2 regions of the Clostridium sp. CM036 genome follow, and region 1 is predicted to be linked to the other one. Evidence: a T-box and tRNA genes for the amino acid it is inferred to sense, from the RefSeq annotation. Region 1 holds a T-box; the other holds one or more tRNA genes.
What was found. A T-box is a leader RNA that pairs with one kind of tRNA and senses whether it is charged. The one in region 1 lies ahead of ileS (isoleucine--tRNA ligase), so its partner is inferred to be a tRNA-Ile.

Region 1 (8,032 bases):
TAAGAAAAGCAAAAAGGATAGAGTCTGCAGCAGAACTTTCATGCATTTTACTTCAATCAACGCAGAATGATATGTTTGGAGGTCAATCACATCCCGATTTTGACAATGACATGGCGGCATTCATAGAATATACAAGGCAAGAAATTAGACAAGAAATTAGAGAACTTGGTGTAGATGAGCACAAAATTTGCGAATTTGCGGAACGTAAATTAAGAAGAGCTGTAGAACAATCTATGCAGGGCATAGTATATAACCTAAACACAATGCATAGCAGAGCTGGATCACAAGTGCCTTTTAGTTCGATGAATATTGGAGTGCCGGAATCTAAAGACGCAGCACTCGTATGTGAAATATTTTTAATTGAATACGAAAAAGGACTTGGGAAAGGGGAACAACCTGTATTTCCAAACATAATTTTTAGGGTTAAAAAAGGGGTCAATAGAGAAAAGACTGACCCATATCACTACTTATATAAGCTTGCTTGTCGCGTTGCTAGTAGGAGAATGAATCCTACCTTTATGAACTTGGATGCTGATTTTAATAAATTCTACTATGATCAAGGGATTACTCCGGCTACCATGGGATGCCGTACTTATATTTGCTCTAATGCAAATGGAGAGGCAGGAACAAAAGGGAGAGGAAATATTGCTCCAGTAACTTTAAATCTTCCTAGACTTGGTATATTAGCGAAGGGAGAGGTAGATAAGTTTTACAAATTACTTGACAGTAAATTAGAACTTTCTAGAGAAGCACTTATGCATAGATATGATGTTTTAAAAAAATTAAGAGTTAAGGATCTACCTTTTGTAGCAGGGCAAGGTCTTATGGTAGGTAGTGAAGGGTTATTACCTGAGGATTCCATAGAACCTATTTTAAAAAATGGATCATGGGGTATTGGTTTTATAGGGCTTGCAGAAACGGTAGCGTCGCTAACTGGAAAACATCATGGAGAATGTGCAGACTCCAGAAAATTAGGGGTTGAAATAATATCTTATATAAGGAATTATACTGACAAGCTGATAGATGAAACTAAGCTTAATTGGAGTGCTTATGCTACGCCGGCTGAAGGATTAAGTGGTAGATTTATACTTCAAGACAAGGCTGTATTTGGTGAAATACCAGGGGTTACTGATAAAGAATATTATACAAATAGTTATCATATTCCAGTAGGGTATCCAATATCAATTAAGGAAAAAATAGATATCGAGGCGCCTTATCATAAATTATGTAATGGTGGACATATTAGTTATATAGAACTTGACGATTATCCAACAGAAGAAATTATAATGGACATATTAGATTATGCATATAAGCAAACGAACATTAGTTATATGGGCATAAATTTCCATATAAGATATTGTAAAGACTGTGGAACATATCTCCAAAGTGGAGCACATAAATGTAGCAAATGTGGAAGTAGTAATATACAAGGGATTTCAAGAGTAACAGGTTACTTAAGTTTGGATGAGAGATTTGGTAACGGGAAGACAGCAGAGAGAGCAGATAGAATATCTCATACTGCGGGTCATGTATCTACATATTAAAAATCGACTAAGTACGATGAAAATGATGGGCAATTGTATTAAACAATTGCCCATCATTTTCATATGATTATTTTATAAAAGGTGGTGGATTGAATGAAACTTCAAATAGGCGGATTTCTAGATAATTCATTAGTTAATGGAGATGGACTTAGGTCTGTAATTTTTGTGTCTGGATGCATGCATAACTGTAAAAGTTGCCAAAATGAATTTATGCAAGATTTTAATTATGGGGATTCTATTTCAATAGATGATATTGCACAAAAAATAGAGAATAATATGCCTATAATAAAAGGGGTTACCTTTTCAGGAGGAGAACCTTTTGAGAGTGCGATAGCTTTAACGAAACTATCAGAGAAATTAAAGGGCCAGGGATTAAATATTTGGTGTTATAGTGGATACACTTTCGAAGAACTAATGCATAGCGGAGATAGTGACAAACTAGGGCTATTAAGTTGTATTGATGTACTTATTGATGGCAAATTTGATAAAGAATTAAAGGAAGGCGCTAGTAAGTATACTGGATCATCTAATCAGAGAATCATTGATGTTAAAAAAAGTATTTTAGAAAATCAAATTGTATAATGGAATAAGCGAATATAAATATTTTGATCCAATGTGAAATAAAAAAGGAAAGCCCACCACTTATTTAAAAATGGTAGGCTTTTCTTCTAAATATAGTTTAATATTTTGACAGACATGGATTCTTTTATTTCATCGTTAACCACTAAAGTATTACTATCTATCTTTGAGGCGTTTTTCATATGCATAAGATATGTTTCTACTCCCTCTAATGGAAGAGATAGTCGTGAAGTTTTATAGTGCATAGGTATAACTATTTTGGGGTTTATTTTTTTAGTAACTTCCGACGCTTCCTTGCCATCAATTGTATAATTACCCCCTACTGGGATAAACAATATATCTACATCTCCAAGGGAGGATATATCATCATTTGAAAGAGTGTGGCCTAGATCTCCTAAATGACATAAGGAATACCCATCCATTCTAAAGGTGAATATTATGTTATCGCCCCGTTTTGCACCTTTATTTTTGTCGTGATAAGAAGGGGTACCTTTTATAGATATATCATGTAAAGTGGAAATACCAATTTTATCTATGATTTTATAATTGCCAGTTAGCTCTTTGATATAATTATGATCAAAATGTTGATGACTTATAGTTACAATATCTGGACTACCTTTATAAATATCATACCCTAGAGTATTGTCAAATGGATCTGTTAAAAGCTTCACACCTTTTGAATCTTCCAAAAGAAAGCATGAATGACCTAACCAAGTTATTTTCATGTAAATTCTCCTTTTGTTAAATGGTTTCTCTTTGTTATGGTATGTGACTCCCACTTATAGAAGTGGGAGTCTTTCCTTCTGAAATGCCTTTAAAATTAATATATTGTGTAGTAAAAGAACATTTTATACGGTCATTTCATGACTCACAATATATAATTTTGATTTTTATTAAATATCTAATAAATTCTTTTTATAGTTAGAATAATAATGTCTAAGCTCTTCCATTTGTGCATCTAATTGTATTTGTAATGATGAAAGTTCTTCATAGTTTTCAAGTTTAGAGGCTTCTTTTATTTTAGTAAATAGGCTTTTCTTAGAATAAGTATCCTTCATAAGAGAATGTCTAAGGTCATTAATTTTTTGCCAATTTGCTAAATCTAAATCTAAAGCTTTTTCAGCAGTGTGAATCATTTCAGATTTTCGAATCTCTTCTGCATAATTATTTAATAACCTATTATTTATTTCAGTAACCCATCTACTGGTTATTGCCATTTTAAAGCTATTTATTATGCTAGTAGTAAATACATTGGAAGTCGTAAGAACCTTAAGCTTTTCAGGATATTCTTCTAATGTACGAACATTTTCATAAACAGTTTTTGGTGCTTTTCCAAAATATTTTGCGCGCTCTTCTTCTGTATAGAATTCGAATACATCTTCTTCACTTCTGTAAGCTCTATCTTTTTCTAAATAATCGCTGTCGTCTCCTGGTGCTTTAGATAATTCTTTCAAAAGGTCATCTTCAGATTTATTGTTTTCGATGGCATATACAATCCCATCGAGCATTGTCATATATAGGGTAGATAAAGCTAAATAGGCATTAGTATGTGGACATGGAGATCTAAGCTCAAATCTTGTAGCAAGTGGATTATCAAGGTCTCTTATTAAGGCTAAAAGTATAGATCTGTTTCTCGATGGAATATCTACACTGTGACCAAGTGAAGTTACTATGCAAATAGGAGCTTCAAAACCAACTTTTAATCTTCTTAAAGAATCATTTGTTGAAGAAACAAATGGATTTATTACTTCATAATTTTTAAGTACGCCCATCACGGAAGCATAACCTAAAGTGCTTAAAAAATGTTTTTTATTTGAATTGAATAAGTTAACTCTCTTTCCATTTTTTAATCTTACAGCGACTCCAACATGAATATGTTCACCGCTTCCAGCCACATCATGTACAGGTTTTGCTAAAAAATTAACATCTAGACCGTTAAGTCTGAAGGTTTCCTTTACTAAATTTCTGATAAATAGCTCATTATCTGCACATTGTAGAGCATTTGAAAACTTCCAATCTATTTCAAGTTGTTCCATAATATGTGTTAGAGTACCAGCTTCACCTATTTGAGCTTTTACCCCACCAACTTCTTTATGGCCCATTTCAGGTTCGAAACCATACTCTTCCATTAAAAGAAGTGTTTGCTCGAGAGCTGTTCGAACATTTCCTTTAGTTTTACTCCAATATTGCTCTTTTAGTACTTGCGAAGTAGATAGTTCTTCTATATCGGCCTTATCATTAGGTGTTTTTACCCAAAATTCTAACTCAGTAGCAGAAGTGAGCATTAGCTCATCAATATCTTTATATTCAAAATTAAAAGAAGTTAAAGATGATGGATTTTCTTTGAATAAATTAAGAAGGGTTGTTTTAAAGCATTCAACGGATCTTTTTAAGATTGATCTTGAATCTACTGGGAGATTATCATGTAATAATATACATGGAATTTTTAATGTACCTATAGGTAATGTTGTTTCAGGGTCAATGTTTTCATAATTGTAGTCGACGTACCAATTACAGTCAAAATCTGCTAGCATGTCTAATTTAGCATTGTTTAGAGTTGCAATACCTGGCAATACTACAGATGAACCATCAGTTTGAATAGCACCGTCCGCGAAGCCACTAATATCATTTAAGAATATTTTCATTGGAATTCTCTCGTCAGTGTCATTACCTGATAAGTCAATACCAACTAGTGAGACGAATTTCACCTCAGGGTGAGCAAGTAAAGTTTCTTTAATTTCTTTTTCAGAATGCTTTTCTTTAGGAATTACATAAATTAATTTTTTCAAAATAATATTCCTCCTTTAAAGTATATAAATTGCTTAAAAGCCACTAAAGTGACTTGATTAACCTTTTTAGAAATAGAATCATGATCTTAGCAGAATACTTGAATTGCCTGTAACAAGGCTACCACATATAGAAGTAGAGAGCTTTTCTTAGAAATACAACAAAATTTTATTTGTAAATAAAATGATTTTATTATGAAAATGCAAGTATGTCAATAAGAAAACATCACAAAACACAATAAATTATAAATCGATGGCGCTGATTTGCAAGTTATTACAAATGAAAAATCATTTATAAATTCAAATCATAACAAAGTTTATTTTTAACTAGTATTATATCACATACATCTATGAAAAGGTGATATTTAAATAATCAAGGTGTTATTGAAGGTTTGTAGAATAGTATTTCCAAAATATCAAGATATAGGATTTATAACACAAATTTTAAATTTTAGATATAGACCTCTTTTTTTTAAATACAATAGAATTTAAAAAGAATTTGACAATGAAAATTCATTATAATATAATGATAAGAAGTTCATAGTAATTATTGATTATGACTAATAAAAAGCTTTGATTAGGAAAAGTATTTAAGCAAGTAACTTACAGAGAATGGGGCAGGTTGAGAACCCATAGTGAAGGTTTAGAGAAAATCACCTAGGAGCTGAGAGCTGAATGTTTAGTAAGCTTATCCGTATTTCTGCGTTAAAGAATAAGGTATTATTGTACTTGAATTTATATGTATTATATAGGTGGTATAACGAATTTAACTTCGTCCTATTTAGGGTGGGGTTTTTTTATATTTAAAAATATTGTAGTACCACAGGTGATGATTTAACGATATTTCAGAAGGAAAGTTCCCCACATACAAATAGTAATTATTAAATAAAATAGGGAAAGGAGTTTTATTATGTATAAGAAAAATGATGCTTCAAAAAGTTTTATGGATATAGAAAAAGATGTGCTTAAGCTTTGGAAAGAAAAAGATATTATTCAAAAGAATTTTGATTTAAATGAGGAAGGAGAGTCCTTTACTTTTTATGATGGTCCACCAACGGCTAATGGAAAACCACATATCGGGCATGTTTTAACAAGAGTTATGAAGGATTTAATTCCAAGATATAAGGTAATGAAGGGATATAATGTTCTTAGAAAAGCTGGGTGGGATACCCACGGATTACCGGTAGAACTTGAAATAGAAAAAAAACTTGGAATTAATGGTAAGCCTGGAATAGAAACTTATGGTGTGGAAAAGTTTGTGAAAGAATGTAAGGACAGTGTTTTTAATTATGTAAATATGTGGGAAGAAATGTCGGATAGGGTAGGATACTGGGTAGATATGGAGAAGCCATATGTAACTTATCACAATGATTATATTGAATCGGTTTGGTGGGCATTAAAGCAAATGTGGGATAAGGATCTATTATACAAAGGTCATAAAGTAATGCCTTATTGTCCAAGATGTGGAACATCTTTATCATCTCATGAAGTGGCTCAAGGATATAAAGATGTAAAAGAAATGTCAGCATATGTGAAATTTAAAGTGAAGGGTGAAGAAAAATTTATACTTGTTTGGACTACAACTCCTTGGACACTTCCAAGTAATGTAGCACTTGCAGTAAACAAAAAATATGATTATGTTGAGGTAATCCAAGAAGGTGAGACTTTAATACTTTCGAGAGATTTATTAAGTAAACTCGTGGGAGAGTATGAGGTAGTACGTGAATTTAAAGGAGAAGCTCTAATAGGCCTTGAATATGAGCAAATGTTTAATTTCTATACTCCAAAAGAAAAAGCTTTCTATGTAGTACACGGAGATTTCGTAACACTCTCAGATGGTACAGGGATAGTCCATATTGCTCCGGCTTATGGTGAAGATGATAATTTGCTTGGTAAAAAATATGATTTACCACTTATTAATTTAGTTGATGTAGAAGGAAAATTTGTAGATTGCGTTGCTCCATGGAAGGGCATTTTTGTTAAAGAGGCTGATGCTAAAATATTAGAATACTTAAAAGAAAACAATATTTTATATAAAGCAGAGAAATTTGAACACTCATACCCACACTGTTGGAGATGTGATACACCACTTTTATATTATCCAAGAGAAAGTTGGTTTGTAAGAATGTCTTCAGTAAGGGACAAACTTATAGATAATAATAATAAAATTAATTGGATGCCAGATAACGTGCGAACAGGTAGAATGGGTAAATTCCTTGAAGGCGTTATAGATTGGAGTATAAGTAGATCTAGATATTGGGGGACTCCACTTCCAATTTGGGAATGTGAATGCGGTCATCGCGAACTTATTGGAAGTATAGCAGAACTTAATGAAAAGGGAATAGATGTGCCAGGAGGAATAGAGCTTCATAAACCATTTATAGATAAGGTAAATTTAAAATGTCCAAAATGTAGCAAATCTATGACTAGAGTAGAAGAAGTTATAGATTGTTGGTTTGACTCAGGATCAATGCCATTTGCGCAACATCACTATCCATTTGAAAATAAAGAAATATTTGAAGCTAATTTCCCAGCTCAATTTATTTCAGAAGCAGTAGATCAAACAAGAGGATGGTTCTATACGTTACTTGCGGTATCTACAGCTGTATTTGATACAAACCCATTTGAAAACTGTATTGTACTAGGGCATGTATTAGATAAAAACGGAATTAAAATGTCTAAGCATAAAGGGAATGTGCTAAGTCCATTTACAGTGCTAGAAAATCAAGGAGCAGATGCTCTAAGATGGTACTTTTATACTGCTAGTGCGCCATGGTTACCTTCAAGATTTTATGAAGGCGCGGTAATTGAAGCACAAAGGAAGTTCATAGGAACTCTTTGGAATGTATATTCATTCTATATTCTATATGCTGAAATAGATAATTTTGACCCAACTAAATATGATAGCTTTGAATCTGAGAATATTATGGACAAATGGATGATGTCAAAATTAAACACATTAGTTAAGAATATAGATGACCATTTGACAAATTATAGAATAACTCAAGGTGCTCTTGAACTCGAAGGTTTTGTAGATGAACTTTCTAATTGGTATGTAAGGCGCAATAGAGCAAGATACTGGGTAGAGTCACTTACAGATGATAAGATAGGCGCTTATATGAC
Region 2 (8,032 bases), 440 kb from region 1:
CGAATGCCATATACTTTTATTTCGGCAGTCAGACTGCGAATGATAAGATCCGTAGTCAAAAGGGAAACAGCCCAGACCATCAGCTAAGGTCCCAAAGTGTAAGTTAAGTGGAAAAGGATGTGGGATTTCTAAGACAACTAGGATGTTGGCTCAGAAGCAGCCACTCATTTAAAGAGTGCGTAATAGCTCACTAGTCAAGAGATCCTGCGCCGAAGATGTCCGGGGCTAAAACTTACCACCGAAGCTATGGGTGTACACAATTGTGTACGCGGTAGAGGAGCTTTCTGTACTGGCTGAAGTCATACCGTAAGGAGTGGTGGACGGTACAGAAGTGAGAATGTTGGCATGAGTAGCGAGAGTTAAGTGAGAATCTTAACGGTCGAAAACCTAAGGTTTCCTGAGGAAGGCTCGTCCTCTCAGGGTTAGTCGGGACCTAAGCCGAGGCCGAAAGGCGTAGGTGATGGACAATCGGTTGATATTCCGATACCACCAATGGACGTTATTAGAAATGGGATGACGCAGGAGGATAAGATGTGCACACTATTGGATGTGTGTCTAAGCATTTAGGCGGAGCAAGCAGGCAAATCCGTTTGCTCTTAACGCTGAGATGTGATGGGGAAGGGAATTTATTCCCGAAGTATCTGATTCCACGCTGCCAAGAAAAGTCTCTATCGAGGATATTGGTGCCCGTACCGCAAACCGACACAGGTAGGTGAGGAGAGAATCCTAAGACCATCGGAAGAATTGTTGTTAAGGAACTCGGCAAATTGACCCCGTAACTTCGGGAGAAGGGGTGCCTACGTAAGTAGGTCGCAGAGAATAGGCCCAAGCAACTGTTTAGCAAAAACACAGGTCTCTGCTAAAGCGAAAGCTGATGTATAGGGGCTGACGCCTGCCCGGTGCTGGAAGGTTAAGGGGATTACTTAGCGCAAGCGAAGGTATGAACTTAAGCCCCAGTAAACGGCGGCCGTAACTATAACGGTCCTAAGGTAGCGAAATTCCTTGTCGGGTAAGTTCCGACCCGCACGAATGGCGTAATGATTTGGGCACTGTCTCAACAACACATCCGGCGAAATTGTAGTGCAAGTGAAGATGCTTGCTACCCGCGATTGGACGGAAAGACCCCGTAGAGCTTTACTGTAGCTTAGCATTGAATTTCGGTATTGTCTGTACAGGATAGGTGGGAGACTGAGAAACATGGGCGTCAGCCTGTGTGGAGTCATCCTTGGGATACCACCCTGACAGTACTGAGGTTCTAACTGGAGGCCATGAATCTGGTCACAGGACATTGTTAGGTGGGCAGTTTGACTGGGGCGGTCGCCTCCAAAAAAGTAACGGAGGCGCCCAAAGGTTCCCTCAGCGCGGTTGGAAATCGCGCGAAGAGTGCAAAGGCAGAAGGGAGCCTGACTGCGACACTTACAAGTGGAGCAGGGACGAAAGTCGGGCTTAGTGATCCGGTGGTACCTCGTGGGAGGGCCATCGCTCAACGGATAAAAGCTACCTCGGGGATAACAGGCTGATCTCCCCCAAGAGTCCACATCGACGGGGAGGTTTGGCACCTCGATGTCGGCTCGTCGCATCCTGGGGCTGAAGTAGGTCCCAAGGGTTGGGCTGTTCGCCCATTAAAGCGGCACGCGAGCTGGGTTCAGAACGTCGTGAGACAGTTCGGTCCCTATCCGTCGCGGGCGTAGGAAATTTGAAGGGAGCTGTCCTTAGTACGAGAGGACCGGGATGGACAAACCTCTGGTGCACCAGTTGTCACGCCAGTGGCATCGCTGGGTAGCTATGTTTGGAAGGGATAAACGCTGAAAGCATCTAAGCGTGAAGCCCACCCTGAGATGAGATTTCCCATAACTCGCACGTAAGTGCGGTGTTAGTAAGACTCCTGGAAGACCACCAGGTTGATAGGTTAGAGGTGTAAGCATGGTAACATGTTCAGCTGACTAATACTAATAAGTCGAGGGCTTGACCTAAATATATAATTAGAAATAAAGCGATACTTCAAGCGTAAGCGAGAAGACTAGTTCACTGTGCAATTTTGAGAGAATATTTATTTTCTCAATCTAGTGATTATGGCATGAAGGTAACACCCGTTCCCATACCGAACACGAAGGTTAAGCTTCAATGCGCCGATGGTACTGCAGGGGTGACCTTGTGGAAGAGTAGGTTGTCGCTAGGTAATGTTCCGCGATAGCTCAACGGTGGAGCACTCGGCTGTTAACCGATAGGTTGAAGGTTCAAATCCTTTTCGCGGAGCCATTTTTTAAAATATAATAACATATGACGGATATTAATAAATCTGGTGATTATGGCATGAAGGTAACACCCGTTCCCATACCGAACACGAAGGTTAAGCTTCAATGCGCCGATGGTACTGCAGGGGTGACCTTGTGGAAGAGTAGGTTGTCGCCAGGTAAATATGGATCTTTAGCTCAGCTGGTTAGAGCTACCGGCTCATAACCGGTCGGTCCGGGGTTCGAGTCCCTGAAGGTCCACCATATGTGGGGATATAGCTCAGCTGGGAGAGCACCTGCCTTGCACGCAGGGGGTCAAGGGTTCGATTCCCTTTATCTCCACCAAAGAACAGTCCAATATGGGCTGTTTTTTTTGTGGAGATAAATAAGTTGTTAGTAAAAAAACTGGGTTAAATCATCTCCTGTGCAGCGGTTGATTTTATTCCAAGATTGCAGCTCCGCAGGAGATGATTTAAGTGGATTATTAATGTTGTTAGAAATTCTATAATATAAAAATTCTTAATAACGTTTATAAATAAATAAATAAAATGCTTAAATACAAACAATTTCTTATATACTTGACCATGCGTGTCAATATATATAAAACAAAGGATTATAATGAAAGAATGAGTAAATGGAGAATAACGTGGATATATAACAAAAAAAACAAATATACAACTTTATTATTATGATACAATATTCCTTGTCGTCACAAACAAGTGGCACGATAAGCTAACTGTTGATAACTATTTAATATATTTTCAAATGAAAATAATTTTTAAAAAGTTGTTGACAAAACAAGAAATACCTAGTAGAATAGTAGAAGTCGTCACATGATGACAAAGCAAATTGGTCTTTGAAAATTAAACAGAGAAATAGGTAAAGATAGCGAAATAATATTTCGCTAAACCAGTTAATTACTTTAGTATAAAGTAAAATTTAGTCGTAAGACTAAAAGTATGTAATGAGCTTGCGTAACAACTTAACAGTTGTCGCAGATTAATCATTTCAACTAAAAAAGTGTAAACTTTTAAATTGAGAGTTTGATCCTGGCTCAGGACGAACGCTGGCGGCGTGCCTAACACATGCAAGTCGAGCGATGAAACCTTTCGGGGTGGATTAGCGGCGGACGGGTGAGTAACACGTGGGTAACCTGCCTCAAAGAGGGGAATAGCCTCCCGAAAGGGAGATTAATACCGCATAATATGTTTTGGTCGCATGATCGAAACATCAAAGGATTTTTCTTCGGAAAATTCCACTTTGAGATGGACCCGCGGCGCATTAGCTAGTTGGTGAGGTAACGGCTCACCAAGGCGACGATGCGTAGCCGACCTGAGAGGGTGATCGGCCACATTGGAACTGAGACACGGTCCAGACTCCTACGGGAGGCAGCAGTGGGGAATATTGCGCAATGGGGGAAACCCTGACGCAGCAACGCCGCGTGAATGATGAAGGCCTTCGGGTTGTAAAGTTCTGTCTTCTGGGACGATAATGACGGTACCAGAGGAGGAAGCCACGGCTAACTACGTGCCAGCAGCCGCGGTAATACGTAGGTGGCAAGCGTTGTCCGGATTTACTGGGCGTAAAGGATGCGTAGGCGGACATTTAAGTCAGATGTGAAATACCCGAGCTTAACTTGGGTGCTGCATTTGAAACTGGGTGTCTAGAGTGCAGGAGAGGTAAGTGGAATTCCTAGTGTAGCGGTGAAATGCGTAGAGATTAGGAAGAACACCAGTGGCGAAGGCGACTTACTGGACTGTAACTGACGCTGAGGCATGAAAGCGTGGGGAGCAAACAGGATTAGATACCCTGGTAGTCCACGCCGTAAACGATGAATACTAGGTGTCGGGGGTCGAACCTCGGTGCCGCCGTTAACACATTAAGTATTCCGCCTGGGGAGTACGATCGCAAGATTAAAACTCAAAGGAATTGACGGGGGCCCGCACAAGCAGCGGAGCATGTGGTTTAATTCGAAGCAACGCGAAGAACCTTACCTAGACTTGACATCCCCTGCATAACCCAGAGATGGGCGAAGTCCTTCGGGACAGGGTGACAGGTGGTGCATGGTTGTCGTCAGCTCGTGTCGTGAGATGTTGGGTTAAGTCCCGCAACGAGCGCAACCCTTATCATTAGTTGCTACCATTAAGTTGAGCACTCTAGTGAGACTGCCCGGGTTAACCGGGAGGAAGGTGGGGATGACGTCAAATCATCATGCCCCTTATGTCTAGGGCTACACACGTGCTACAATGGTGAGTACAAAGAGATGCAAGACCGCAAGGTGGAGCCAAACTCAAAAACTCATCCCAGTTCGGATTGTAGGCTGCAACTCGCCTACATGAAGCCGGAGTTGCTAGTAATCGCGAATCAGCATGTCGCGGTGAATACGTTCCCGGGCCTTGTACACACCGCCCGTCACACCATGAGAGTTGGTAACACCCGAAGTCCGTGAGGTAACCGTAAGGAGCCAGCGGCCGAAGGTGGGATTGATGATTGGGGTGAAGTCGTAACAAGGTAGCCGTAGGAGAACCTGCGGCTGGATCACCTCCTTTCTAGGGAGTAGATGTATTGACTTCGGTCGATGCAATAGAAGAATATTAATTTATTCTTCAAAAATATCTATTGTAATTAATCGTACCTAGTTCTCTGTTTAATTTTGAGAGACTAATTTTATCTAACTCTTAGGAGTTAGATAATAAATAGTTTTTCTTAAAATGTTCTTTGAAAATTGCACAGTGAAAAAAGTTGTTTTAAAAAAATTAAAACTACGCAAGTAGTTTATAAATTGATTTAATACAATTTCGCAAAATTAATATAACCGTCTATGTAAATAGACAGAATCAAGGTCAAGCTACAAAGGGCGCATGGCGAATGCCTTGGCACTAGGAGCCGAAGAAGGACGCGTTAAGCTGCGATAAGCTTTGGGTAGGCGCAAATAGCCTGTGATCCAAAGATTTCCGAATGGGGGAACCCACATAGTAACAACTATGTACTGCATACTGAATAAATAGGTATGCAGAGGTAGACCCGGGGAACTGAAACATCTAAGTACCCGGAGGAAGAGAAAGAAACATCGATTTCCTAAGTAGCGGCGAGCGAAAGGGAAAGAGCCCAAACCCAGGTCTTTGATCTGGGGGTTGAGGATAGATCATAAATACTGCAATTCCTTAATTGAAGATAGCTGGAAAGCTGCTCCGCAGAAGGTAATAGGCCTGTAAATGAAAAGGAAAAACAGTCAGATCTAATCCAGAGTACCACGAGACACGTGAAACCTTGTGGGAAGCTGGGAGGACCACCTCCCAAGGCTAAATACTACCTAGTGACCGATAGTGAAGAAGTACCGTGAGGGAAAGGTGAAAAGAACCCCGGAAGGGGAGTGAAATAGAACCTGAAACCGTGTGCCTACAACCGGTCGAAGCACTTTATATGTGTGACGGCGTGCTTTTTGTAGAACGAGCCAACGAGTTACGATATGTAGCAAGGTTAAGTACTTAAGGTACGGAGCCGAAGGGAAACCAAGTCTGAATAGGGCGCATAGTTGCATGTCGTAGACCCGAAACCGGGTGACCTATCCATGGCCAGGATGAAGCGGAAGTAAAATTCCGTGGAGGTCCGAACCACGTTGGTGTTGAAAAACCATGGGATGAGCTGTGGATAGCGGAGAAATTCCAATCGAACTCGGAGATAGCTGGTTCTCCTCGAAATAGCTTTAGGGCTAGCGTCGATTAATTGAGTAATGGAGGTAGAGCACTGAATGGGCTAGGGGCTGACAACAGTTACTGAACCCTATCAAACTCCGAATGCCATATACTTTTATTTCGGCAGTCAGACTGCGAATGATAAGATCCGTAGTCAAAAGGGAAACAGCCCAGACCATCAGCTAAGGTCCCAAAGTGTAAGTTAAGTGGAAAAGGATGTGGGATTTCTAAGACAACTAGGATGTTGGCTCAGAAGCAGCCACTCATTTAAAGAGTGCGTAATAGCTCACTAGTCAAGAGATCCTGCGCCGAAGATGTCCGGGGCTAAAACTTACCACCGAAGCTATGGGTGTACACAATTGTGTACGCGGTAGAGGAGCTTTCTGTACTGGCTGAAGTCATACCGTAAGGAGTGGTGGACGGTACAGAAGTGAGAATGTTGGCATGAGTAGCGAGAGTTAAGTGAGAATCTTAACGGTCGAAAACCTAAGGTTTCCTGAGGAAGGCTCGTCCTCTCAGGGTTAGTCGGGACCTAAGCCGAGGCCGAAAGGCGTAGGTGATGGACAATCGGTTGATATTCCGATACCACCAATGGACGTTATTAGAAATGGGATGACGCAGGAGGATAAGATGTGCACACTATTGGATGTGTGTCTAAGCATTTAGGCGGAGCAAGCAGGCAAATCCGTTTGCTCTTAACGCTGAGATGTGATGGGGAAGGGAATTTATTCCCGAAGTATCTGATTCCACGCTGCCAAGAAAAGTCTCTATCGAGGATATTGGTGCCCGTACCGCAAACCGACACAGGTAGGTGAGGAGAGAATCCTAAGACCATCGGAAGAATTGTTGTTAAGGAACTCGGCAAATTGACCCCGTAACTTCGGGAGAAGGGGTGCCTACGTAAGTAGGTCGCAGAGAATAGGCCCAAGCAACTGTTTAGCAAAAACACAGGTCTCTGCTAAAGCGAAAGCTGATGTATAGGGGCTGACGCCTGCCCGGTGCTGGAAGGTTAAGGGGATTACTTAGCGCAAGCGAAGGTATGAACTTAAGCCCCAGTAAACGGCGGCCGTAACTATAACGGTCCTAAGGTAGCGAAATTCCTTGTCGGGTAAGTTCCGACCCGCACGAATGGCGTAATGATTTGGGCACTGTCTCAACAACACATCCGGCGAAATTGTAGTGCAAGTGAAGATGCTTGCTACCCGCGATTGGACGGAAAGACCCCGTAGAGCTTTACTGTAGCTTAGCATTGAATTTCGGTATTGTCTGTACAGGATAGGTGGGAGACTGAGAAACATGGGCGTCAGCCTGTGTGGAGTCATCCTTGGGATACCACCCTGACAGTACTGAGGTTCTAACTGGAGGCCATGAATCTGGTCACAGGACATTGTTAGGTGGGCAGTTTGACTGGGGCGGTCGCCTCCAAAAAAGTAACGGAGGCGCCCAAAGGTTCCCTCAGCGCGGTTGGAAATCGCGCGAAGAGTGCAAAGGCAGAAGGGAGCCTGACTGCGACACTTACAAGTGGAGCAGGGACGAAAGTCGGGCTTAGTGATCCGGTGGTACCTCGTGGGAGGGCCATCGCTCAACGGATAAAAGCTACCTCGGGGATAACAGGCTGATCTCCCCCAAGAGTCCACATCGACGGGGAGGTTTGGCACCTCGATGTCGGCTCGTCGCATCCTGGGGCTGAAGTAGGTCCCAAGGGTTGGGCTGTTCGCCCATTAAAGCGGCACGCGAGCTGGGTTCAGAACGTCGTGAGACAGTTCGGTCCCTATCCGTCGCGGGCGTAGGAAATTTGAAGGGAGCTGTCCTTAGTACGAGAGGACCGGGATGGACAAACCTCTGGTGCACCAGTTGTCACGCCAGTGGCATCGCTGGGTAGCTATGTTTGGAAGGGATAAACGCTGAAAGCATCTAAGCGTGAAGCCCACCCTGAGATGAGATTTCCCATAACTCGCACGTAAGTGCGGTGTTAGTAAGACTCCTGGAAGACCACCAGGTTGATAGGTTAGAGGTGTAAGCATGGTAACATGTTCAGCTGACTAATACTAATAAGTCGAGGGCTTGACCTAAATATATAATTAGAAATAAAGCGATACTTCA

Region 2: it encodes a tRNA-Ile, which carries the amino acid that the T-box ahead of ileS (isoleucine--tRNA ligase) is inferred to sense. The anticodon was not compared.

The regions. Positions count from the first base shown of each region.
Region 1 covers NZ_CM143652.1:2,556,996-2,565,027, reverse strand. The annotation lists gene nrdD (anaerobic ribonucleoside-triphosphate reductase) at 1-1,544, shown strand, start outside; gene nrdG (anaerobic ribonucleoside-triphosphate reductase activating protein) at 1,638-2,126, shown strand; gene ACWJKE_RS12010 (MBL fold metallo-hydrolase) at 2,213-2,848, opposite strand; gene ACWJKE_RS12005 (type I glutamate--ammonia ligase) at 3,017-4,915, opposite strand; T-box leader at 5,474-5,692, shown strand; gene ileS (isoleucine--tRNA ligase) at 5,820-8,032, shown strand, end outside.
Region 2 covers NZ_CM143652.1:3,000,301-3,008,332, forward strand. The annotation lists rRNA gene ACWJKE_RS14160 (23S ribosomal RNA) at 1-1,973, shown strand, start outside; rRNA gene rrf (5S ribosomal RNA) at 2,063-2,179, shown strand; tRNA gene ACWJKE_RS14170 (tRNA-Asn) at 2,185-2,259, shown strand; rRNA gene rrf (5S ribosomal RNA) at 2,299-2,415, shown strand; tRNA gene ACWJKE_RS14180 (tRNA-Ile) at 2,422-2,498, shown strand; tRNA gene ACWJKE_RS14185 (tRNA-Ala) at 2,504-2,579, shown strand; rRNA gene ACWJKE_RS14190 (16S ribosomal RNA) at 3,266-4,783, shown strand; rRNA gene ACWJKE_RS14195 (23S ribosomal RNA) at 5,076-8,001, shown strand.